2 regions of the Cohnella sp. 56 genome follow, and region 2 is predicted to be linked to the other one. Evidence: predicted binding sites of a transcription regulator. Region 2 holds the regulator's gene; the other holds the start of a gene.
The links. The regulator CtsR, encoded in region 2, represses protease genes until heat stress. The targets are predictions, from matches to a motif close to ATGGTCAATAAAGGTCAAACA.
Positions count from the first base shown of each region.

Region 1: a site for CtsR is predicted at 9,043-9,063, ahead of clpP (ATP-dependent Clp endopeptidase proteolytic subunit ClpP). Genes of this name have one in related genera too.

Region 1 covers NZ_JAZDQE010000001.1:27,355-39,090, forward strand. The annotation lists gene VQ071_RS00175 (MerR family transcriptional regulator) at 359-1,120, shown strand; gene VQ071_RS00180 (sporulation histidine kinase inhibitor Sda) at 1,201-1,464, opposite strand; gene VQ071_RS00185 (AraC family transcriptional regulator) at 1,669-3,285, shown strand; gene VQ071_RS00190 (ABC transporter substrate-binding protein) at 3,373-4,302, shown strand; gene VQ071_RS00195 (FecCD family ABC transporter permease) at 4,388-5,404, shown strand; gene VQ071_RS00200 (FecCD family ABC transporter permease) at 5,394-6,437, shown strand; gene VQ071_RS00205 (alpha/beta hydrolase) at 6,586-7,422, shown strand; gene clpP (ATP-dependent Clp endopeptidase proteolytic subunit ClpP) at 8,348-8,929, opposite strand; tRNA gene VQ071_RS00215 (tRNA-Arg) at 9,162-9,236, opposite strand; gene VQ071_RS00220 (sugar-binding transcriptional regulator) at 9,557-10,585, shown strand; gene gap (type I glyceraldehyde-3-phosphate dehydrogenase) at 10,774-11,736, shown strand, end outside.
Region 2 covers NZ_JAZDQE010000024.1:66,098-77,833, reverse strand. The annotation lists gene VQ071_RS27420 (VOC family protein) at 1-325, opposite strand, end outside; gene VQ071_RS27415 (ArsR/SmtB family transcription factor) at 437-658, opposite strand; gene VQ071_RS27410 (GNAT family N-acetyltransferase) at 823-1,992, shown strand; gene VQ071_RS27405 (CtsR family transcriptional regulator) at 2,248-2,706, shown strand; gene VQ071_RS27400 (UvrB/UvrC motif-containing protein) at 2,760-3,278, shown strand; gene VQ071_RS27395 (protein arginine kinase) at 3,291-4,355, shown strand; gene VQ071_RS27390 (ATP-dependent Clp protease ATP-binding subunit) at 4,395-6,863, shown strand; partial or broken gene VQ071_RS29375 (response regulator) at 7,367-7,750, shown strand; gene VQ071_RS29370 (response regulator transcription factor) at 7,724-8,074, shown strand; gene VQ071_RS27380 (sensor histidine kinase) at 8,081-9,202, shown strand; gene VQ071_RS27375 (ABC transporter ATP-binding protein) at 9,401-10,336, shown strand; gene VQ071_RS27370 (ABC transporter permease) at 10,350-11,468, shown strand; gene VQ071_RS27365 (ABC transporter permease) at 11,471-11,736, shown strand, end outside.

The sequences.
Region 1 (11,736 bases), on a different contig from region 2:
GCTTACAGCCCGCCAAACCGAGCCTCCCCCCGCTGTAGCCGCGCTTTTCTCGCTTAGAGCAGAGGCTGCTCCGCGTAACAGCGCATTCCGCGCTTACAGCCCACCAAACCGAGCCTCCCCCCGCTGTAGCCGCGCTTTTCTCGCTTAGAGCAGAGGCTGCTCCGCGTAACAGCGCATTCCGCGCTTCCTATATGCGGCCCTCCGTTCTGCATGGATATCGGAACGGAATTCTGCGTCAGCCCTCCTGTCGGAGGAGAGCCGAGCATGAACAACGGGGTCTTGCCTGTAGGAAAAACGTTGTTGACTCTCCCCCGAGAGGAGACTGTACGATCCGGATATCACAAGAGGAGGTGGCATCATGCCGTACACGGTCAAGGAGATGTCGGAGCTGTCGAAGGTGACGATCAAGACGCTGCATCATTATCATAAAATCGGGCTGCTCATGCCGTGCGATATCAGCGAGGGCGGTTATCGTCTGTATGGGGCGGAGGAGGTCAAGCGGCTGCAGGAGATTCTGTTCTATCGTGAGCTGGACTTCCCGCTGGAGGAGATCAAGCGCCTGCTGGATGAAGCCCCTGACCGGCTCGGGATTCTGGAGAGCCAGCAGTCGCTCATTCGTGAGCGGCAGCTTCGGCTGGAGCGACTGTCCGCTGCGCTGGCGGCTTCGATCGCCTCGGAGCGGGAGGGGAGCCTGCTGCCGGAGGCCGAGCTGTTCGCCGGCTTCGGGACGGCGGAGGAATGGGAGGCGGCGCTGGCCGAGCAGCGTCGTCATCTGCAGGATGCGTACGGCTACGAGCTTCCGGGGGCCGAAGCGATCGATCCCGCGCAGATGAACCGCCAGGCGGCAGAGGCAGCGCGATTCATGAACGAGATGGCCGGCGCGCTGCGCGAGGGGCTGGCACACGACGATGAGGAGACCCGAAGCCGGATCGGCCGGCATCTCGCGGCGCAGCGGGAGGAAGGCGTCCCGACAGGGCCAGCCGAGTTCGCTCTCCAGACCAGGTTCTTCCTGGGGGACGGGTTCCATCGCGAGATGCTGGAGTCGATGCAGACCGGTCTTGCTTATTATCTCTGTCTGGCGGCCGAGAGCTACGCTGCGGATGCGGAGCGTCCGGTCTAAAACGAAAGAGCGCCTCCTTGACCGCTGTAATCAGCGTCAGGGAGGCGCTCTGCTTGGTGAATGAGTAGCAGCGCTGCAAACTAGGCTTTAAGACGATGCTCCAGATTGCGCAGCTCGATGGCGTCCTCGAGCAACTCGATGAATTCGTTGGACAAATTCATCTTCTTGGCTTCGCGATAGACCTCGAGCAGATGATCGTCCTTGAGCGGGCGAAGCAGGGATGCCTTATCCTTAAGCGTACGTGCGATCATATGGCTTGAATCATCGTTAAAGGCGTGGGTCGCGTGCAGGCTCTCAGGCGTATGGCGCGGCACAAGATGCAAGGAATGATAGGATTGGTTCATGGTAAATCTCCTTTCTGTCTTGCTGTCCAATTCCTATTCCATAACAAGATATGGAGGGAAATGGTACGACTATGAATATAGAATAACATGTTCAGTCGGATTCGCAGAGGGGGAACTCGAGTCGTTAAATTGTTATTGACATAGAAGTGATTATATGATAACAATTTCAGATGAAAATCATTCTCAGTTAAGGGGGGCAAGTCAATGAACCCGCACTTGCCTTTAAACCGATTGCCCGAAGCATCGGCGCCGGATCAGCTATGGTTCAAGCTGCGCAGCGCGGAATCCCGCCTCCTGGCGGCGGACAGCACGGAATTGCTCGATACCCACGCACTGATCGTCGCTTGCGGCGGAGAGGGCGACCTGTACCTGGACCTGGCCCGGCATCGTCTCGGCCCGGAGAGCGTGTATCTCGCGGCCTCCGGCCAGACGCTCGGCCTGAGGCCGGGCGGCGGACGGGCACGTGAGCTGTATATCGTGCGCTTCGATGCGCGGCTTGAGAGCGGGGAGCCGGCGCGGCTGCCGCTCTGCGGCATGCTCTCCTGCGACGAGGACGGCGCGCTGCGTCAGCGCTGCTCCCTCCTGGCAGCGTGTATGGCCAGCGGCAGCGCGATCGAGAGATATAGGGGCGAAGCGCTGCTCCACGAGATGCTGCACCTGGTGTGGGCCAAGCCGGACGTGCGGCCGGAGGCGGGGGCCAGGGCAGCGTTGGAGAGGACGCTGGCGTACATGGAGACGCACTACGCCGAGCCGTTGACGATCGAGCGCCTCGCGCAGATGGCGGAGATCAGCCCGAAGTACTATGTCGATCTGTTCAAAAAGGCGTACGGCCGAAGCGCCATCGATTACTTGACGGAGGTCCGGCTGAACGAGGCCAAGCGGCTGATCGCCCGGAGCGAAGCGCGGCTGTCCGATATCGCGCACCGGATCGGTTATCAGGACGAGTTCTACTTCAGCCGCAAGTTCAAGCAGCACACGGGCATGCCGCCGGCAGCTTACCGCAAGAGCAAGCGGCTCAAGATTGCTGCCTATATGCCGCATATCACCGGCCACCTCATTGCGTTGAACCGGCATCCACACGCCGCTCCGCTGCACCCGAAGTGGACGCCGAGCTATTATGCCGAGCACCGGCACGACATCTCGCTTCATCTGAACGCGTATATGGCCGATCGCGACTGGCGGTCCGACATTCACGCGCTGGCGGCGTCTGTGCCGCATCTGATCGTAGCGACCGACGCCGTGTCGTCCGAAGAACGAGCGGCGCTGGCCTCCATAGCGGAGGTGCTGCAGCTTCGCGAGAGCGACGGCTGGCGTGATCAGCTGCGGCAGCTGTCGGACCGCCTGGGCGAGCGGGAGGAGGCCGAGGCATGGCTCGACCGATACGAGCGCCGGCGCGCAGCGGCAGGCCGGCAGCTTCGCGAGGCGTTCGGCAGCGAACGCATCCTCGTGCTGAGCTACCGCCGGGACCGATTCACCGCATGGCCGATTCGCGGGATTGCGGAGCTGCTCGGCGAGGAGCTGGGCCTTAGCCTGGCGGGGGCGCCGGCGGAGGCGGGGCGCGCCATGACGCTGGAGGACATCGCGGCGATAGACGCAGACTGGCTCTGGATGAATATCAAGCAGGAGTCGGCGACGCTCGTCCGCTGGCGCGCGATCGAGGCGTCGGAGGCGTGGCAGAATCTGCCCGCCGTGCGGAGGCGCCGGGTCCGGCTGCTGTCCTCCGATCCCTGGCGGGAATACTCGGCCTGCGCGATGGAGCGCAAGCTGGAAGATCTGCTGCGCATGCCCCAGGGATATCGTCCAGATCAATTCCGGATTTAGTCCATGTTCCGTCGAGCGCCGCTCCTCTATAATACATTTGAGAATGATTATCATTCCTAAAAAATGAAGAATAGAGGGATCATCGTAATGAACAAAAGCTTCAAGCTGTTGATGATGGTGTGCGTGGTGCTGCTGAGCCTGGGGGCGATGTCGAGCGCATCCGCCGCACCGGCCAAGCGGCAGATTACTTATAACGGCAAGACGTATTCGGTGCCCGCGAAGACCGACAAGATCGTGGTCGTCGGCGCGCTGGAGTCGCTGGAGGATGCGCTTGTCCTGAACTACAGCCCGCTCGGCGCCTCGACGGTCGGCGGCAAGTTCCAAGTGCTGTACGCCAAGATCACCGCGAAGACGGTCGGCATCGGCGAGAAGACCGAGCCGAGCCTGGAGAAAATCCTGAAGCTGAAGCCGGACGTCATCCTCAGCAGCACCAAGTTCCCGGCGGCGACGAACGCCAAGCTGGCCAAGATTGCCGTGACGATCCCGGTATCCCACATCTCGACGGACTGGCAGCGCAATCTGTATCTGCTGGCCGATCTGACGGGCAAGACGAAGGAAGTCAAGGCGATCCTCGATCAATATCAGAAGGACGTCAAGACGGCACAGGCCAAGGTCGGCCCCAAGTTCAAGGGCAAGACGGCGGTCGCGCTGCGGGTCCGCTCGGGCAATCTGTTCGTCTATCCGCAGGACGTCTTCTTCAATCCGTCGCTCTACAAGGAGCTGGGCGCTACGGCCCCTGGCGAGGTGCTGAAGGCGAAGGCGCAGCAGAACATCTCGCTCGAGCAGTTCTCCGACATTAACCCGGATTATATCTTCCTGCAATTTTCCGCAGACGAGAACAAGGATAATCCCAAGGCGCTCGACGAGCTGAAGGCCAACCCGATCTGGACGAGCCTCAAGGCCGTTAAAAACGGCAACGTCTACGTCAATCTGGTCGATCCGCTCTCCCAAGGCGGCACTGCTTACAGCAAGATCTCTTTCCTCGAGGCATTGAAGAAGACGAATCTCTGGAAGTAAGCGAAGTCAGCGCGCTATGACGGCGGCCGCGGCAATCCTCTTCGGATGCCGGGCCGCCGTCCTGCGGAATCGGGGTATGGACAGCATGCAATATCGCCGCAACAAAATCAGCCTATGGATTCTCGTGCTGGCGCCGGCCGCCATCGCGGCAGCGCTGATCCTCTCGGTCCTGCTCGGGTCCAAGGACATCGGCACCGGCACGGTGCTGGACGCGCTGCTGCGCTTCGATCCGGGCAACGTCGATCATCAGATCATCCGTCATTCCCGCATTCCGCGCGCGGTCGGGGCGATGCTCGTCGGCGCGTTCCTCGCCGTATCCGGCGCATTGATGCAGGGCATGACGAGAAACTATCTCGCGTCTCCCTCCGTGCTGGGCGTCACGGACGGATCGGCATTCGCCATCACCTTGTGCATGGTGCTGGCGCCGAACGCGTCGTCGATGGGGATGATCGCCTGCTCGCTGATCGGATCGGCAGCCAGCATTGCGGTCGTATTCGGCCTGTCGTTCGCGCTGCCCGGCGGTCTATCGCCTGTCCGCATGGCGATACTGGGCACGGTCGTCGGCACCTTCCTGAGCGGGGTATCGGCGGCAGTGGCGACTTATTTTCAGATCTCCCAAAATATCAGCTTCTGGTACAATGCTAGGCTCCACCAGCTCGATCCGGGGCTGATACAGCTCGCTGTGCCGTTCGCCGTCGTCGGACTCGGGCTGGCGATGTGGATCGCGAGGCCGGTCACCTTGCTGTCGCTCGGGGAAGAGACCGCGTCGGGACTGGGACAGCGGACCGGTCTGGTCAAGTTCGCCGCCATGGCGAGCGTCGTCATCCTGACGGGCATCTCCGTCGCGATCGCGGGCAAGATTGCCTTCATCGGCCTGATCGTGCCGCATATCGTACGCTATGCGACACGGGACATCGACTATGCCCGGCTCATCCCCTGCGCGGCTGTCGCAGGCGGCGTCTTCCTGACACTGTGCGATGTGCTGGCACGCTTCCTGAACTATCCGTTCGAGATGCCGATCGGCGTCGTGACGGCAGTGCTGGGCGTTCCCTTCATCCTGTACCTGATCCGGACGAAGGGAGGCGGACGGCATGCCTCATAGACACGGCCGAGGACGTGGACGAGCGAAGTACGCGGGCATACTCGCCGTCGGCATCGCGCTGCTGGCGGCCGCGACGTACGTCAGCCTGACCGATGGAGCGTTCGACATCCCGCTGCGGGACGTCGTCAAGACGTTGCTGCGGATCGCGCCCAACCCGGACTGGGACCTCGTCATCTTCGAATTCCGGCTGCCCCGGATCGTCACGGCGCTGCTCGTCGGGGCAGGACTCGGCATTGCCGGCGCCGTCCTGCAGAGCGTGACGCGCAACGGGTTGGCCGACCCCGGCATTCTCGGCATCAATGCCGGAGCGGGTGCGGCCGTCGTGATCTTTCTGTATTTTTTCCAGGGAGAGGTTCAGGGCACGGGCATATTCTCCGTCATGGCGATGCCGCTGTTCGGTCTGCTCGGCGGGCTGCTGGCGGCGGTGCTGATCTACTTGTTCTCCTGGCATGGCGGCCGCCTGGAATCTCAGCGTCTGCTGCTGACCGGAATCGCGGTCGGAGCGGGACTGAGCGCGATCTCGCTGTTCCTGACGCTGCGGATGAACGCCGGGGACTTCGAGATGGTCGCCGTCTGGACCTCCGGCAGCATCTACAATGCAAACTGGCTGTACATCGCGGCGATGCTGCCCTGGTTCGCGCTGTGCGTGCCTCTCATCTGGCTCCAGTCGCGCACGCTGGATTTGTTCCACCTGGACGATGACAGCATCCGCAGCGCGGGCGCAAGGTCGGAGCTGCAGAAGGCGCTGCTGCTGCTCTGCGGCATCGGCCTTGTGAGCGCATGCGTATCCGTATCCGGCGGAATTGGCTTTGTTGGCCTGATGGCACCGCACATTGCGAGGCGGCTGACTGGCTACTCCTATCGTCGCATCTTGCCGACATGCGCGATGATCGGCGCGCTGCTCGTGCTCGCGGCCGATTATATCGGCAGGACGGCGTTCGCGCCGAGCGAGCTGCCCGTCGGCATGGTGATCGCGATCATCGGCGGGCCGAGCTTCATCTATCTGTGGGCGCGCGGGCGCAGAAGCGTGTGATGGACGTGTGATGGGCGTATGATGGGGATGTTTGGGGAAAAGGGAACAGCGGTCCGGAAGCGGGCAATGAGAGGATGGATGTCGATATGGCGGAACTAGAATTGGCGCAAAGGGCGCCGAGCGCGCGGACGGCAAGGAGCGCGGCGACATGAGGATAACGGAGTGGGAGATGCGTTCGCGGGCCGGAGCCGGGACCGGGGCCGGGGACGACGGGCGGACCTACCGGATTCGCATGGCCGTACCCGAGGGAGAGGCGCCCCGTAGAGGCTATCCGGTCCTCTATGTGCTGGACGGCAACGCGCTGTTCAGTACGGCAGCCGACGCTGTATGGATTCAGAGCCGGCGCACGGCGAAGACGGGCGTTCTGCCCGCCGTCGTCGTGGGCATCGGCTATCCGGGGGAAGAACCGTTTCCGGAGGCGCGCCACTATGACTTTACGCTGCCAGTGCCGCCGGAGCAACTGCCGGCTCACCCGGAGGGCGGGAGCTGGCCCGCGCAGGGCGGCGCGGCAGACTTTCTCCGCTTCATCGAAGACGAGCTGAAGCCTGCGATCGAGGCCCGCTGCCCGATCGATCGGAGCAGGCAGACACTGCTTGGTCATTCGCTGGGCGGGTTGTTCGTGCTGCATGCGCTTTTCGCGCGTCCCGGGTCATTCGGGACCTATGTGGCCGGCAGCCCGTCCATTCACTGGAACCGGGAGCCGCTGGCTGAGGCGGAGAGCAAGTTCGCCGCGCTGCTGCTGGAAGGTGCGGCAGCCCCGATCCGGCTGTTGATCGGCGTCGGCGAGCTGGAGCAGGACCATCGCATCCCGATGGTCGCCAACGCGCGCCAGATGTACGAGCGGATGGCGCTGCTGCAAGACACATGCATGCACGCGGAGTTCCGGCTGTTCGAGGACGACAACCATGTATCGCTGCTGCCGGCTCTGATCAGCCGGGCGATCCGATTCGCCCTGGCGCCGGAGCCAGGAGGATTAATGCGGTAAATAAGGTCAAAGCAACAAATAAGAATGCCACACATCGCTATCCCGGGCCACGGACCGATTTTCGAGCAAATAAGGATGCCGCACATCGCTATCTCGGGCCACGGACCGATTTTCGGGCAAATAAGAATGCCGCACATCGCTATCTCGGGTCACGGACCGCTTTTCGAGCAAATAAGGATGCCGCACATCGCTATCTCGGGCCACGGACCGATTTTCGAGTAAATAAGGATGCCGCGCATCGCTATCTCGGGCCACGGACCGATTTTCGAGCAAATAAGAATGCCGCACATCGCTATCTCGGGCCACGGACCGATTTTCGAGCAAATAAGGATGCCGCACATCGCTATCTCGGGCCACGGACCGATTTTCGAGCAAATAAGGATGCCGCACATCGCTATCTCGGGCCACGGACCGATTTTCGAGCAAATAAGGATGCCGCACATCGCTATCGCGGGTCACGGACCGATTTTCGAGTGAATAAGAATGCCGCACATCGTTATCCCGGGCCATGGACCGCTTTTCGAGCAAATAAGGATGCCGCACATCGCTATCCCGGGCCACGGACCGCTTTTCGAGCAAATAAGGATGCCGCACATCGCTATCTCGGGCCACGGACCGATTTTCGAGCAAATAAGGATGCCGCACATCGCTATCTCGGGTCACGGACCGCTTTTCGAGTAAATAAAATGCCGCACATCGCTATCCCGGGCCACGGACCGATTTTCGAGCAAATAAGAATGCCGCACATCGCTATCGCGGGTCACGGACCGCTTTTCGAGTAAATAAGAATGCCGCGCATCGCTATCTCGCCCCGTTCACCATTAACGCCATAAGCGATCGCGATGCAGCCGCAGATCCCGTGACGTCCGTCGTCGCGGCAGCAAAAAAACGCCGAAGCGCATCGCTCCGGCGGTCTTTTGCTGCGTTAAATTTTCTCGATAACTTTGTCGACCAGTCCGTATTCCTTGGCCTGCTCGGCTTCCATGAAGTTGTCGCGGTCGGTGTCCTTCTCGATGCGCTCGAGCGGCTGGCCCGTGCGCTCGGAGAGGATGCGGTTCAGCTTGTCCCGGAGCTTGAGGATGCGGCGTGCGCGAATCTCGATGTCGCTGGCCTGTCCTTCGGCGCCGCCGAGCGGCTGGTGGATCATGACTTCGGCGTTCGGCAGGGCAAAGCGCTTGCCCTTGGCGCCCGCCGCGAGCAGGAACGCGCCCATGGAGGCGGCCATGCCGACGCAGATGGTGGAGACATCGGGCTTGATGTACTGCATCGTATCGAAGATCGCCATGCCGGACGTGATGGAACCGCCGGGGCTGTTGATGTATAAGTGGATGTCTTTCTCCGGATCTTCGGCCGCGAGGAACAGCATCTGCGCGATGATGGAATTGGCGACCACATCGTTGACCTGGGTGCCCAGGAAAATAATGCGGTCCTTGAGCAGACGGGAATAGATGTCGTAAGCCCGCTCTCCTCGATTAGTCTGTTCGACGACCATAGGGACAAAGCTCATTGCGTGATCCCTCCTCGGGGTGATAGGTGATAGTGAATGTTGATGACGGCCCGAATTCCGTATCCAGGGAAGCTCGGATCGACTGTGAATCCATTCTAATGGATCATGAACCCAAAGTCAAAGAAAGTCAAACGCGAGATCAAAAAAAGCGCCCGTATGGCACGGACGCGTCTGCTGTATCCTAAATGGCGGTATGAATGGTGCTGTAATGGTGCTGAAAATGAAAGGAATATGGCGCGCCCGTAGGGAATCGAACCCCAATCTCAGGCTCCGGAGGCCTGCGTCATATCCGTTGGACCACGGGCGCATGTCGACAACAGCAAGATTCATTATATGCGATAGGCATATGAAAAGCAAGAGCTTTGAAAAGGTTTCGAAAGGGGTATAAAGGGTACAGGGTATTGCCATGTCCGCATATAGCCGCACGCCAGGCATGAGTAGGGACAACGGAAAATAAAAGAGTGCTCTCGACGATTGTTGGGCTTGCAACTAACAACCGAATCCGATAAAATGAAATCAGGAAGTGGGACTTAAAATGTCACAGTGGGACGAATTAAGTCCCACACCGTGAATCCCCGTCGCATTCCGGCCCTATTCATCCGGCATTCAAGGGAGAGACGGAAGAGGATGCGGAACATTCTAGAGATGCAGAAGAAGCTGGTGCCCGATCTGATGCAGGTGCTGCAGAAGCGCTACGACATCATGCGCCGGATCTCGGTCACCGGTACGGGCGGCAGGCGCACATTGGCGGCGAGCCTGGAGCTGACGGAGCGGACGCTGCGCGCGGAGCTCGATCTGCTGCGGGCGCAGGGCCTCATCGAAGCCGGCACGACGGGCGTGAGCCTGACGGATCGGGGCCGGCGCTTGCTCGAAGAGATGGAGCCGATGGTGCGGGAGCTGTTCGGCCTGTCGGACCTGGAGACGGCGCTGTGCAAGCGATTCGGCCTGAAGCAGGCGGTCGTCGTGCCCGGCGACTCCGACACGTCGGAGGAGACCGGCCGCGAGCTCGGCCGGGCCGGCAGCAAGGTGCTGCGCCGTGTCATCGGCCCCGGCGACGTCGTCGCGGTCATGGGCGGCACGACGATGGCGCGCATGGCGGCGCAGTTCTCGGTGCCTTCGCCGCTGCGCGACAACTGGTTCGTGCCGGCGCGCGGCGGTCTCGGCGAGAGCGTGGACTACCAGGCGAACACGATCGCCTCGGAGCTGGCCAAGCGGACGGGCGCGCGGTACCGGATGTTGCACGTGCCCGATCATCTGAGCGAGGAAGCCTACCAGACGATCATGCAGGAGCCGAACGTGCGGGAGGTCGTGGACATGATCCGCAGCGCGCGTATCGTGGTTCACGGCATCGGGGACGCTACGGCTATGGCGCGCCGGCGCAAGCTGAATGAAGGCACCGTGCAGGAGATTATGCGGGACGGTGCGCTGGCCGAGGCGTTCGGCTACTATTTCGACCGCGAGGGTGCGGTCGTCCACCGGATGGCGACGGCGGGTCTTCGGCTCGAGGACATCGAGGCCGCCGAGTCGGTCATCGGCATCGCCGGCGGGCGCAGCAAGGGCGAGGCGATCGCCGCAGTCATGCGCTTCGGACACGACGACGTGCTCGTCACCGACGAGGCGGCCGCCGAGGAAGCGCTCAGGCACGCCGGCGGCTGACGCTGCCGCCGGCACCCCGCGGGGACCGGACCAACCGGCCCCGCGCTGCCGGACCGGGCGACACCTCCCCGGCCCTGCACATCCAGACCGGGCGCTGCCCGCCCGGTCCGGCAGAACATGTGGTCTCGGCGCTTTATGCGCCTGACATAGATCAAATCTTATTTTCCAAACCCAAGGAGGAACTATCAATGACGGTCAAAATCGGTATCAACGGCTTCGGTCGCATCGGTCGCAACGTATTCCGCGCTTCTCTCAACAACCCGGAAGTAGAAGTCGTGGCGATCAACGACCTGACGAGCGTCGACACGCTGAAGCACCTGCTCAAGTATGACACGACGCACGGCACGCTGGACGCGACGGTCGAAGCGGGCGAAGGCGCGCTGATCGTGAACGGCAAGACCATCAAGGTATTCGCCGAGCGCGATCCGGGCAACCTGCCTTGGGCTTCCGTCGGCGCCGAGATCGTCGTCGAATCCACGGGTATCTTCACGGCGAAGGAAAAAGCCGAGCTTCACCTGAAGGGCGGCGCGAAGAAGGTTATCATCTCCGCACCGGCTACGAACGAAGACATCACGATCGTCATGGGCGTCAACGAAGACAAGTACGATCCTGCTCAACATACCGTTATCTCCAACGCATCCTGCACGACGAACTGCCTGGCGCCTTTTGCGAAGGTTATCAATGAAAAGTTCGGCATCGTCAAGGGCATGATGACGACGATCCACTCCTATACGAACGACCAAAGCGTACTCGACCTGCCGCACAAGGATCTGCGCCGCGCCCGCGCCGCTGCAGAAAACATCATCCCGTCCACGACGGGCGCTGCGAAGGCCGTATCGCTCGTACTGCCTGAGCTGAAGGGCAAGCTGAACGGCATGTCGTTCCGCGTACCTACGCCTAACGTATCCGTCACCGACCTGGTAGCCGAAGTTAAGGGCAACGTCACGGTCGACGAAGTCAACGCAGCGCTGAAGGCAGCTGCCGACGGCCCGCTGAAGGGCATCCTGAACTACTCCGACGAGCCGCTCGTATCGAGCGACTACAACGGCGACCCGGCTTCCTCCACGATCGACGCGCTGTCCACGATGGTCGTCGAAGGCAACATGGTGAAGGTCGTCTCCTGGTACGACAACGAGTGGGGCTACTCCAAC
Region 2 (11,736 bases):
CTTCACCGTCTTCAACCAGCCCTTCATACATCCGCGTCGTCTGCGCGGCGTCGGCGGAGGTGATGCACACTGTGAGCAAGTCGCCTTCGCTGGTCGGATTTCCGGGCTCGCAGTCGGCGACCATCAGTTGGGCGTCTCCGATTTTTAATTCGCTATGGGCGATTCGTTCCTTGGCTTCCTCGGAGAGATGATGTGCCGAAGCATCCGGTCCCGCGCCGAACGTCTGCATGAAGGTGACTTCGGCGCCTAATGCCGCCTTGTAAAATTCGATGGCTTCCCTGGCGCGGCCGTCCAAGGAGATAAAGGGGACGAATTGAACGCTCATTCATATCAGCTCCCTAGCTTATATTGGGGCAGTTGACGACATGCCAACCACAACCTCAAAGCTAGTGTAACTCATAATAGTGACAGCTTCTGTCATCGACCCGATCGCCAATTACTGCCCCTCCGTTTGTTCGTATGAAGCCAAAACAGCATTGAGCACACCGGGAAATCGCGCTTCCAAATCGTCTTCGCGAATGGATAAGAGGCGCTGGGTGCCCTGGATACGCGTCCGGACGATCCCCGCTTCTCTCAACGTACGCGTATGATGCGAGACGGTGGACTTGGCGATCGGAAAATCGATATCGCCGCAGGACCGCTCACCGGCCTCTCTCAGCCTTGCGATAATATTGGGGATTGGCCGTCGTCATGCTCTTGTCGATCGTATACGCTTATTTATATATCAGAGGAACGAGCGTTAACCAGGTGTTGAGCCGTCGCGACGTGCAAGTCGACCGCTCCTGAGCTATATTTATAGCATGAAGGAGGCGGAGTACACGCATGATCATTCGTCACTTGAAGCGCGAGGAATTCGACGAGCGAATTGCATTATTCGAATTTGCTTTTCAATTTAAGCTGCCGGCGGATCGACGGGAGGCGGAACGGGCGAACTTTCGGCCGGAGGAGCATATCGGAGCCTTCGACGAACAAGGCCGTCTGCTATCGGCGTTGATCGTCATCCCGTTCCGCGTCTGGGTGAACGGGACCCGCATGGAGATGGGCGGCATCGCAGGCGTAGCGACCTGGCCGGAAGCCAGGCGGCACGGCTGTGTCGCGCAGCTGCTGCGAGCATCGCTCGAGCAGATGCGCGAGCAAGGCCAGACGATCAGCATGCTGCATCCGTTCGCGTTTTCATTCTACAGAAAATATGGCTGGGAAATGACCGTCGAACGCAAAAAGTACGAGCTGGAGCCCCGTCACTTCCCTGCCAAACGCAGCGCCGGCGGCAGCATCGAGCGGATCGCGCCGGGAGACGCCGCAGTGACCGCACTGTACGATAAAGCGGCGTCGCGTTATACGGGCATGCTGGACCGTTCAGAGCAGTGGTGGTCCCGCAAGCGCTGGCAGACGCCTGCCATGCTTGTCCTATACCGCAATACGGCAGGCGTACCTGAAGGCTATCTGCACTACCAGGTGGAAAATCGAAAGCTGACGGTGCTGGAGTTGGTGAACGTAACCGAGGAAGCCCGCTTGGGCCTATGGGACTTCATCGGCAATCATGATTCGATGATCGAAAAGCTGCTGCTGACGGTGCCTTCGGACGATCCGCTGCCGTTTCTCGTGCCGGATCCGCGCTTCAAGCAGGAGCTGGAGCCGTACTTCATGTCGCGAATCGTCGACGCCGAGGCGTTCGTCGGTCAGTATTCGTTCGAACCGGGCGGCCGGGAGGAGATGCTGCTCCGGTTGTCGGATGCGCATGCGCCGTGGAACGAAGGGGCGTTCAAGCTCGCCGTCGAGGAAGACGGAAGCGCGACCCTGACACGCGACGACGATGGGATGGCTTCGGGCGCCGCAACGCTGGACATTCAGACGCTGGCCGCACTGTTGCTGGGCGGCCGCCGTCCGGGCATGCTGGCGCAAGCAGGCAGGCTGCAAGCCAACGCCGCGCAGATCGCTCTGCTGGAGCGCCGCATTCCGCAGTACCGTACTTGCCTGATGGATTTTTTCTGACCCGACGCACGATCGAAGCGCAGAATCATGTCGCCGCTCCAACGAGCCGGCAGCATGAATTTGCGCTTGTTCGCCATTATGAAGTTTATCGCTTTGGCGCATACTGAGACGACGAGCACTTGTATCCTCGCTGCCGCGCACACCAGCTGACCGGGGTTGCATTTTATAAAATAATACGTATAATATGAATATAGTCAAAGAAAGTCAAAGTCAGAAGTCAAAGCCATTCTCCGGGAAGGGGGTTGGGCTGTTGCCATGCGTAACATATCCGATCTCATCGAGCACTATCTGAAGCAGATTCTGCAGAACGGCGCAGGCTCGGTTGAGATTCAACGGGGGGATCTCGCGGAGAAGTTCTCCTGCGTCCCTTCGCAGATCAACTACGTGATCAGCACGAGATTTACCCTTGAAAAGGGGTATAGTGTAGAGAGTAAGCGCGGCGGGGGCGGCTATATCCGTATCCAGCGGGTGGACCTGCCGTCGCTGGAGGCCGTGCAGCGTCTGCTGCATCAGAGCGCGGGCAGCCGGATCGACGAGAACAAGGCCTATGGTCTGATCTATCAGCTCGAGGAGGCGGGGATCGTCACGGCGCGCGAAGCGCATCTCATGCGAACGGCGCTCTCCTCCGAGGCGCTGCCGCTCAAGCAGCCGCTCCAGGACGAGCTGAGGTCGAATCTGATGCGGGTCATGCTGCTGGCGCTGCTGGCCCGTTAGCACGGCTGCCGGGAGAACCGATCATCAATGATGTCTGCAGGGAGGAGATTAAGGTGGTTTGCCAGGAATGCGGCCAGAGGCCGGCAACGCTTCATTTTACGAAGTACGTCAACGGAGAAAAAACGGAGCTGCACATTTGCGAGGCTTGCGCCAGGGAGAAGGGAGAACTCATCCCCGGCACGCCGTCGGGCTTTTCCATCCACAATCTGCTCTCCGGGCTGATGGACTTCGATCCCTCCGGCATCTCCGCCTCCAAGGCGCAGGCACAGACGCTGCGCTGCGAAGGCTGCGGCATGACATACGGTCAGTTCAGCAAGCTGGGCCGGTTCGGCTGCGCCCGCTGCTACAAGCAGTTCGCGGATCGGCTGGACCCGCTGCTGAAGCGGGTGCACGGCAATACGGTGCATGTCGGCAAAGTGCCCAAGCGCGCCGGAGGGCTCGTGCGGCTGCGTCGCGAGATCGACGGGCTGAAGCGGGAGATGCAGCAGAAGATCGCGGGCGAGGACTTCGAGTCGGCAGCCGATCTCCGCGACCGCATCCGCGAGCTCGAGCGCGAAGTTCAGAACGGTTAGGGGGCGGAGCACATGGGTAATCGACAATATACCGCGGAGGCGCTCAGTCCCTGGATGAAGCAAGACGCGCCGGATCGCGACGTCGTGCTGAGCAGCCGGGTCCGCATCGCCCGCAATCTGCGTCATCTGCCCTTTCCGATGATGGCAAGTGCGGCCCAATCGGTCGAGGCGATGGAGCGGCTGCTTCAAGTGAGCGAGAGCGGCAGGCTGTGCGGACTCGGGGAGGTCAGCAGCGTGCGGCTGTCAGAGCTGAGCGAGCTGGAGAAGCAGGTGCTGGTGGAAAAGCATCTCATCAGCCCCGCGCTGGCGAACCATGCCCAGCATGCCGCGCTCATGCTCGGGCCTGGCGAGGACATCAGTCTGATGGTGAACGAAGAGGACCACTTGCGCATTCAATGTCTGCATGCGGGTTTCCAGCTCAAGGAAACGTGGGACACCGCAAGCAAGATCGACGATATATTCGAGGAGGCCGTCGACTACGCCTTCGACGAGAAGTACGGCTTCCTCACCAGCTGTCCGACCAATGTAGGCACCGGCATCCGCGCTTCGGTCATGCTGCATCTGCCTGCGCTCGTCATGACGGGGCAGATCAACCGGATTCTGTCTGCGGTCACGCAGGTCGGTCTGGCCGTCCGGGGCGTCTACGGAGAGGGCAGCGAGGCGACGGGCAATCTGTTCCAGGTGTCGAATCAGATCACGCTCGGCCAGTCCGAGAGCGAGATCATCGAGCATCTGCATGCGGTCGCTCGCCAGATCATCGAGCACGAGAAGGCGGCGCGCGCCAAGCTGATGAACGAATCCAGGCTGAAGGTCGAGGATCGTGTGAAAAGATCGTTCGGCATTCTGAGCTATGCGGCCGTCATCGACGCCAAGGAAGCATCGCAGCGGCTGTCCGATCTTCGGCTGGGCGTACATCTGGGCCTCCTGCCGGAGGTGGACGAAGGCACACTCAACGAGCTGCTCGTCTCGATCCAGCCCGGATTTCTGCAGCAGACGTACGGCGAGGCGCTCAGTCCGGAGCAGCGGGACATGACCCGCGCCCAAATGATCTCGTCCAGACTGGCAACTCATGCCTAAATCAACTATTCTTATATTATACGGAGGAGGTGTTGTCTCATGATGTTCGGAAGATTCACCGAACGCGCACAGAAGGTTCTTGCATTGGCACAGGAAGAAGCAGTGCGCCTGGGACACAACAATATCGGTACGGAGCATATTCTGCTCGGTCTTATCCGCGAAGGCGAGTCGATCGCAGCCAAGGCGCTGATCGCGCTCGGTCTCGGTCTGGAGAAAATCCAGGATGAGGTCGAGTCGCTCATCGGACGCGGCCAGGAACAGCCGACGAACATCGCATACACGCCGCGGGCCAAAAAGGTCATCGAGCTGTCGATGGACGAGGCGCGCAAGCTCGGCCATACGTATGTCGGCACGGAGCATATCCTGCTCGGCTTGATCCGCGAAGGCGAAGGCGTAGCCGCCCGCGTGCTCAACAACCTCGGCATCAGCCTGAACAAGGCGCGCCAGCAGGTGCTGCAGCTGCTCGGCAGCAGCGAGAGCGTATCGCAGAATCACGGCCCTTCGAACAATGTGAGCACGCCTACTCTCGATGGCCTGGCCCGCGATCTGACGGCCAGCGCCCGCGACAACAACATCGACCCGGTCATTGGCCGCGCCAAGGAGATCGAGCGCGTCATCCAGGTGCTCTCCCGCCGGACCAAGAACAACCCGGTGCTCATCGGCGAACCCGGCGTCGGCAAGACGGCGATCGCCGAAGGGCTGGCGCAGCGCATCGTGAACAACGAGATTCCGGAGACGCTGCGCGACAAGCGCGTCATGACGCTCGACATGGGCTCCGTCGTCGCCGGTACCAAGTACCGCGGCGAATTCGAAGACCGTCTGAAGAAGATCATGGATGAGATCCGCCAGGCGGGCAATGTCATCCTGTTCATCGACGAGCTGCACACGCTGATCGGCGCGGGCGGCGCGGAGGGCGCGATCGACGCGTCGAACATCCTGAAGCCGGCGCTCGCCCGCGGCGAGCTCCAGTGCATCGGCGCCACGACGCTCGACGAATACCGCAAGTATATCGAGAAGGACGCCGCGCTCGAGCGCCGTTTCCAGCCGATCACCGTCGATCAGCCGTCGCCTGAAGAAGCGGTTCAGATTCTGCACGGGCTGCGCGACCGCTACGAGGCGCATCACCGGGTCAAGATCACGGACGATGCGATCGAAGCCGCCGTCAAGCTGTCCGACCGCTACATCACCGACCGCTTCCTGCCGGACAAGGCGATCGATCTGATCGACGAAGCCAGCTCCAAGGTGAGACTGCGCTCGTACACGGTACCGCCGAATCTCAAGCAGCTCGAGGCGCGCCTCGAGGATATCCGCAAGGAAAAGGACGCCGCCGTGCAGAGCCAGGAGTTCGAGAAGGCCGCCGCGCTGCGCGACACCGAGCAGAAGATCCGCGAGGAGCTCGATTCCACCAAGAACCAGTGGAAGGAAAAGCAAGGCCGCACCGACTCCGAGGTGACGCCGGACGATATCGCCCAGGTCGTCGCGAGCTGGACCGGCATCCCGGTCGTCAAGCTGGCCGAGGAAGAGACCGAGCGCCTGCTGAAGCTCGAGAGCATCCTGCACGACCGCGTCATCGGCCAGGAGGAAGCCGTCAAGGCCGTCTCCCGCGCCGTCCGCCGCTCACGTGCCGGACTCAAGGATCCGAAGCGTCCGATCGGCTCGTTCATCTTCCTGGGCCCGACGGGCGTAGGCAAGACCGAGCTCGCCCGCGCGCTGGCCGAAGCGATGTTCGGCGACGAGAACGCGGTCATCCGCATCGACATGTCGGAGTACATGGAGAAGCACTCCACGTCCCGTCTCGTCGGAGCGCCTCCCGGATACGTCGGCTACGACGAGGGCGGCCAGCTCACCGAGAAGGTGCGACGCAAGCCGTATTCGGTCGTCCTGCTCGACGAGATCGAGAAGGCGCATCCCGAAGTGTTCAACGTGCTGCTGCAAGTGCTTGAAGACGGTCGTCTGACCGACTCCAAGGGCCGCACGGTGGACTTCCGCAACACGCTGATCATCATGACGTCGAACGTCGGCGCCGACCAGATCAAGCGCAACTCCACGCTCGGCTTCACCGCCGTGCAGGATGCGGGCAAAGACTACAACAACATGAAGGATAAGGTGCTCGGCGAGCTGAAGAAGTCGTTCCGCCCCGAGTTCCTGAACCGGATTGACGAGATGATCGTGTTCCACCCGCTGGCCGAGGAACACATCGCGCAGATCGTCACGCTCATGGCAGACGACCTCAAGAAGCGTCTCGTCGAGCACAACGTCAAGTTCGAGCTGACCGAAGCCGCCAAGAACTTCCTCGCCAAGGAAGGCTTCGATCCGGCCTACGGCGCGCGTCCGCTGCGCCGGGCGATCCAGAAGCACATCGAGGATCGGCTGTCCGAGGAGCTGCTGCTCGGCAAGATCCAGAAGGGCGACACGCTCGAGATCGACGAGAAGGAAGGCGCGCTCGTCGTGAACAACACGACGCCGTCCTCTTCCGAAGAGAGTGAACCGGTCAAGAACAATAGCTAAGCTTATATAGGCAAACCCGCCCGCGGGACGCTCGCAAGCGTCGTCTCCGGGCGGGTTTTGTTCGTGAAGGGACGGTTCTGTTGTGTAAAGGTGCCGGAGATGCACGATACTGCCGTGCAACGGCGCCGCAAATCGGCATGTTTGCCGGAGATACACGATACTACCGTGTAACGGCGCCGCAAATCGGCATTTGTGCCGGAGATACACGATACTACCGCACAACGGCGCCGCAAATCGGCATTTTTGCCGGAAATACACGATACTGCCGTGTAACGGCGTCGCAAATCGGTATTTTTGCCGGAGATGTGCGACAGTACCGCACAACGGCGCCGCAAATCGGCATTTTTGCCGGAGATGCACGATACTACCGTGCAACGGCACTGGGCATACATATTTACGCCGCGCGCCTCAGCGCTTATGATCAACATAGAGAACAAGCGAGGTGGGAGTAGTTGACAATTAAAGTGCTGATCGCCGACGACAACTCATTCATCCGCGAAGGGATGAAGATCATCCTGACCAGCTTCGAGGAGTTCGAGGTCGTGGGGACGGTCGAGGACGGGGCGCAGGCCGCCGCGTTCTGCGAGGCTAATGCGCCGGATGTGGCGCTGCTGGACGTGCGCATGCCGAACATGAACGGCGTGGAGGCCGCGAGGCTGATCGCATCCAATACGAAGACGAAGCCGCTCATCCTGACGACGTTCGACGACGACGAGTATATTCTGGAGGCGATCAAGGCCGGCGCCAGGGGATACCTGCTGAAGAACAACGACCCGGAGCGCATCCGCGATGCCATCAGAAGCGTCCACAACAACCACGACGTGCTCCAGGACGTCGTGCTGGACAAGATCAAGGCGCAGCTGGCGCTCGGCGCCGTCCCCCAAACGCCGCCGCCGCACACGCCGCCGCAGTCGCAGCCGCCTGCGGGCCAAGCCGCCGCGCCGCAGGCCGCTCCCTCGCACCCGGCGTCCGCGCTGCCCAGGCCGGGCGAGGCGATCGACCGCAGCCTGTTCACCGAGCGCGAGCTGGATATCATGGAGCAGATCGCCCGCGGCCTGTCCAACAAGGAGATCTCGCGCAAGCTGTTCATCTCCGAGGGCACGACGGCCAACTACATCACCTCGATCCTGAACAAGACCGGGCTCGAGCATCGCACGCAGATCGCGATTTATTATCTGACGGGTGAAGCCCGCGTGTACGAAGAGGATTAGGGAACGATGGAGCTGTGGCTGCTCGGGAGCAAATCCGCTCTGCTGCTGTTCATCGTATATTCCCTGTACGGCGGCCTTCATGACGCTTCGTTCAGGCCGGCGTACATCCTGCTCCTGCTCATCTATGTCGGCCTCAACTTCGGCATCCCGCCGCTGAAGCGCCGTCCCAAGACATCGCTGGTGCTATCGGTGCTGTCCGCCGCCCTGGCGATCTACGGCGCGCTGGAGCTGCATCCGCTCATCCTGCTGCTGGCCATCCCGAATCTGTACGAGGCGGCTTCGCGTCTCGGCGCGAAGTCCTGGCAGTCCGCCGTCGTCCTGGCAGCATCCGTCTGGCTGTCGCCCGCGCCGCAGCGGCCGCTCTACGCGCTGGCAGCGGCGCTGTGCTTCCTGCTCTACGACGCCGTCTGCCGGCTCTACGCGCGGCTAAGCCTGCGCGAGGAGGAGCGCGACAAGCTGCAGGAAGATGCGCGGCGGCTGACCCGTGCGCTCGCGGACAACGAGGAATATGCGCGTCAGTCCGCCTATACGATCAAGCTGGAGGAGCGAGGCCGGCTGTCGCAGCAGATTCACGACGAGGTCGGCCATGCGATGGCCGGTGCGCTCATCCAGATGGAGGCGGCCAGACGCCTGCTCGATACGAACCGGTCCAAAGCCGAGGAGCTGCTCGGCAACGCGATCGTCATCTCCAAGGAAGGGCTGGAGCGCATCCGGCTGACGCTGAAGCAGTCCAAGCCGCCCGCCGAGCAGCTCGGCATCGGACGCCTGCAGCTGTTCGTGGACGAGCTGTCCGCCAAGCACGACATCCGCGCGACCTTGAACTATTCGGGGGATCTGGACGCGATCACCCAGCTGCAGTGGCGCATTATCCAGGCCAATGCGACCGAGGCCGTGACCAATTCGCTCAAGTACAGCGGCGCATCCGCGATTGCAGTCGAGGTGCTGGTCATGAACAAATTCATCAAGGCGGTCGTCCGCGACGACGGCCGCGGAGCGGACAAGATCGTCAAGGGGCTCGGCATCGTCGGCATGGAGGAGCGCGCGGCGACCGGGGGGGGCACCATTATCGTCGACGGCTCCCGCGGCTTCAGCGTGACGACGCTGCTGCCCGCCAACGGCGCTTCATAGCGGTTGTCCCTGTTTCTCATGAACAGATTCATGAACGCATACAGTCCCGTGAACAATCTCATGAACAATCTCATGAACAATCTCATGTCGGCAAGTCATGAATATTCTCATGCGCAAGGATGAACTTATGCACTGACATAAGGGCATCCTTTTTTCTTATGATTAGAGCATCAAATGAACGACGGGAGCGGATGAACGATGAACATTATCGAGATCGGCGGACTGACCAAGAAGTTCGGGGACTTCGCGGCGGTTGACAATATGACGCTTAACCTGAAGGAAGGGGAGATCTTCGGCTTCCTCGGCGCCAACGGAGCGGGCAAGAGCACGACGATCAGCATGATCGCCTCGCTGCTTCGTCCGACGAAGGGCGAGATCAGGTTTCTCGGCAAGAACATCGCCAAGCACGCCCACTTCGCGAAGATGAACATCGGCATCGTACCGCAGGACCTGGCCATTTACGAAGATATGACCGCTTATGAAAATGTGAGATTTTTCGCCGGACTGTACGGCTTCAGAGGCAGCGAGCTGAAGGCACGGGTAGAGGAGGCGCTCAGCTTCGTCGGACTCGGCGACAAGCAGAAGGAGCTGCCCAAAAACTTCTCCGGCGGCATGAAGCGGCGGCTCAACATCGCCTGCGCGATCGCACACCGGCCGAAGCTGATCATCATGGACGAACCGACCGTCGGCATCGACCCGCACTCGCGCAACTACATCCTCCAGTCCGTCAAGGAACTGAACCGCATGGGATGCACCATCCTTTACACGAGCCACTACATGGAGGAAGTCGAGGAGATCTGCACGCGCATCGCGATCGTCGACCACGGCAAGATCATCGCGGACGGCACCAAGGAGCAGCTCAAGGCGATCATCACCGATTCCAAGGAAATCTGGATCGACGTGAAGAGCGTCGAGGAGCTGAACCAGGAGCGTCTCAAAGAAATCCGCGGCGTGCTGAGCGTAAGAATCGAGGAGCAGCGGATCAAGATACAATCCCGGGCGGAGATCGCCAACCTGAACGACATCGTACAGCAGCTGATCCGCGACGGCATGGAGATCCGGGCTGTCGAGGAGCAGGCGCCGAATCTGGAGACCGTCTTCCTGACGCTGACCGGGCGGAATCTGAGAGACTGAGGAGGAGATACGCGTGAACATTTTGCTTATCGCAAAAAAAGAAATTTTACAGGCGTTCCGCAACAAGTCTACGTTTATCTTCATGCTCGCCTTTCCGATCGCGCTCATGCTGATCCTGGGATTGGCGCTGTCCAACGCCTTCTCCGGCAATATCGACGTCGGCAATATCAAGATGGCTTACAAGCTCGATCAGGCGAGCCCCGCACTCACGGCAGGCTGGGACAGCTTCGCCAAGGCCGCCGCGGACAGCGGTGTGACGATCGAAGCGCTGCCGGCCGGACAGGACGGCAAGCAGGCCGTCAAGGAGGCGGACTATGCGGCGTATGCCGTCGTCTCCGACCAGGGAATCAGCCTCTATGCCAGCAGCCGCGGCACGGTGGAGAGCAACATCCTCCAGGGCATGCTGAACTCGTTTGCAGACCGCTACAATCTTGAGGCGGCCTACGCGAACGCCGGCGTCCAGTCCCCGCCATCGGGCGATGAGGCCGCTCCCGCCTCCCTCGTGAAGTCGATGGCGCTCACGCCGGATCGCCAGCCCAACTCCATGGACTACTATGCGGTCGCCATGACGACGATGATCGCGCTCTACTCCATGCTGAGCGGCGCATCCCTCATCGAGGGCGAGCGCAGCCGCCATACGATCATCCGGCTGTCCGCCGCACCGATCGTCAAGTCCGAGATTTTCATCGGCAAGGTGCTGGGCAGCACCGTCGTTAACGCCATCTTCATCCTCGCCGTCATGCTGCTAAGCCGGTTTGCCTTCGGCGCCGATTGGGGAGACCATCTCGGCTCCGTCATCCTCGTGCTGCTGACGGAAGTGCTGCTCGCGGTCGGATTCGGTCTCGCGGCAGGCATGATTTTTCAAGGCAAGGCTTCGCGATCCTTCTTGATGATCTTCCTCCAGATCGCCTCGTTCGTAGGCGGCGCATACTTCCCGGTATCCGACGCCGGCGGCTTCATCGGCGGCCTCGCCCGGTTCTCGCCGCTCCACTGGAACAATGCGGGCATCTTCGATACCGTATTCGGCGGCCACGCATCGGCTGCTCTGACGGCTGCCTGCTACAATCTGATCGCAGCCGCCGTGCTGCTCGCCATATGCACGATTCTGATCCGCAGAAGGGAGACGATCTGATCATGAAGACGATATTATGGCTCATGGCGAATACGCTTCGCACTTCATTCCGCAGTCGTGCGAATATTATATTGTTCCTGCTGCCGGTCGCCGGCGTGCTGCTGTCCTCCGTGATGTACGGCCAGACGGGCAGCCCGGGTCTGCGGATCGGCATCGTACAGTCGGACGGCGCGGATGCCGTCGGCCGGGATACGGCGGCATTCGTCGCCAAGCTCGAAGGCATCAAGGTGACGGACACGTCGGATGCGGATCTGCGAGACAAGATCGC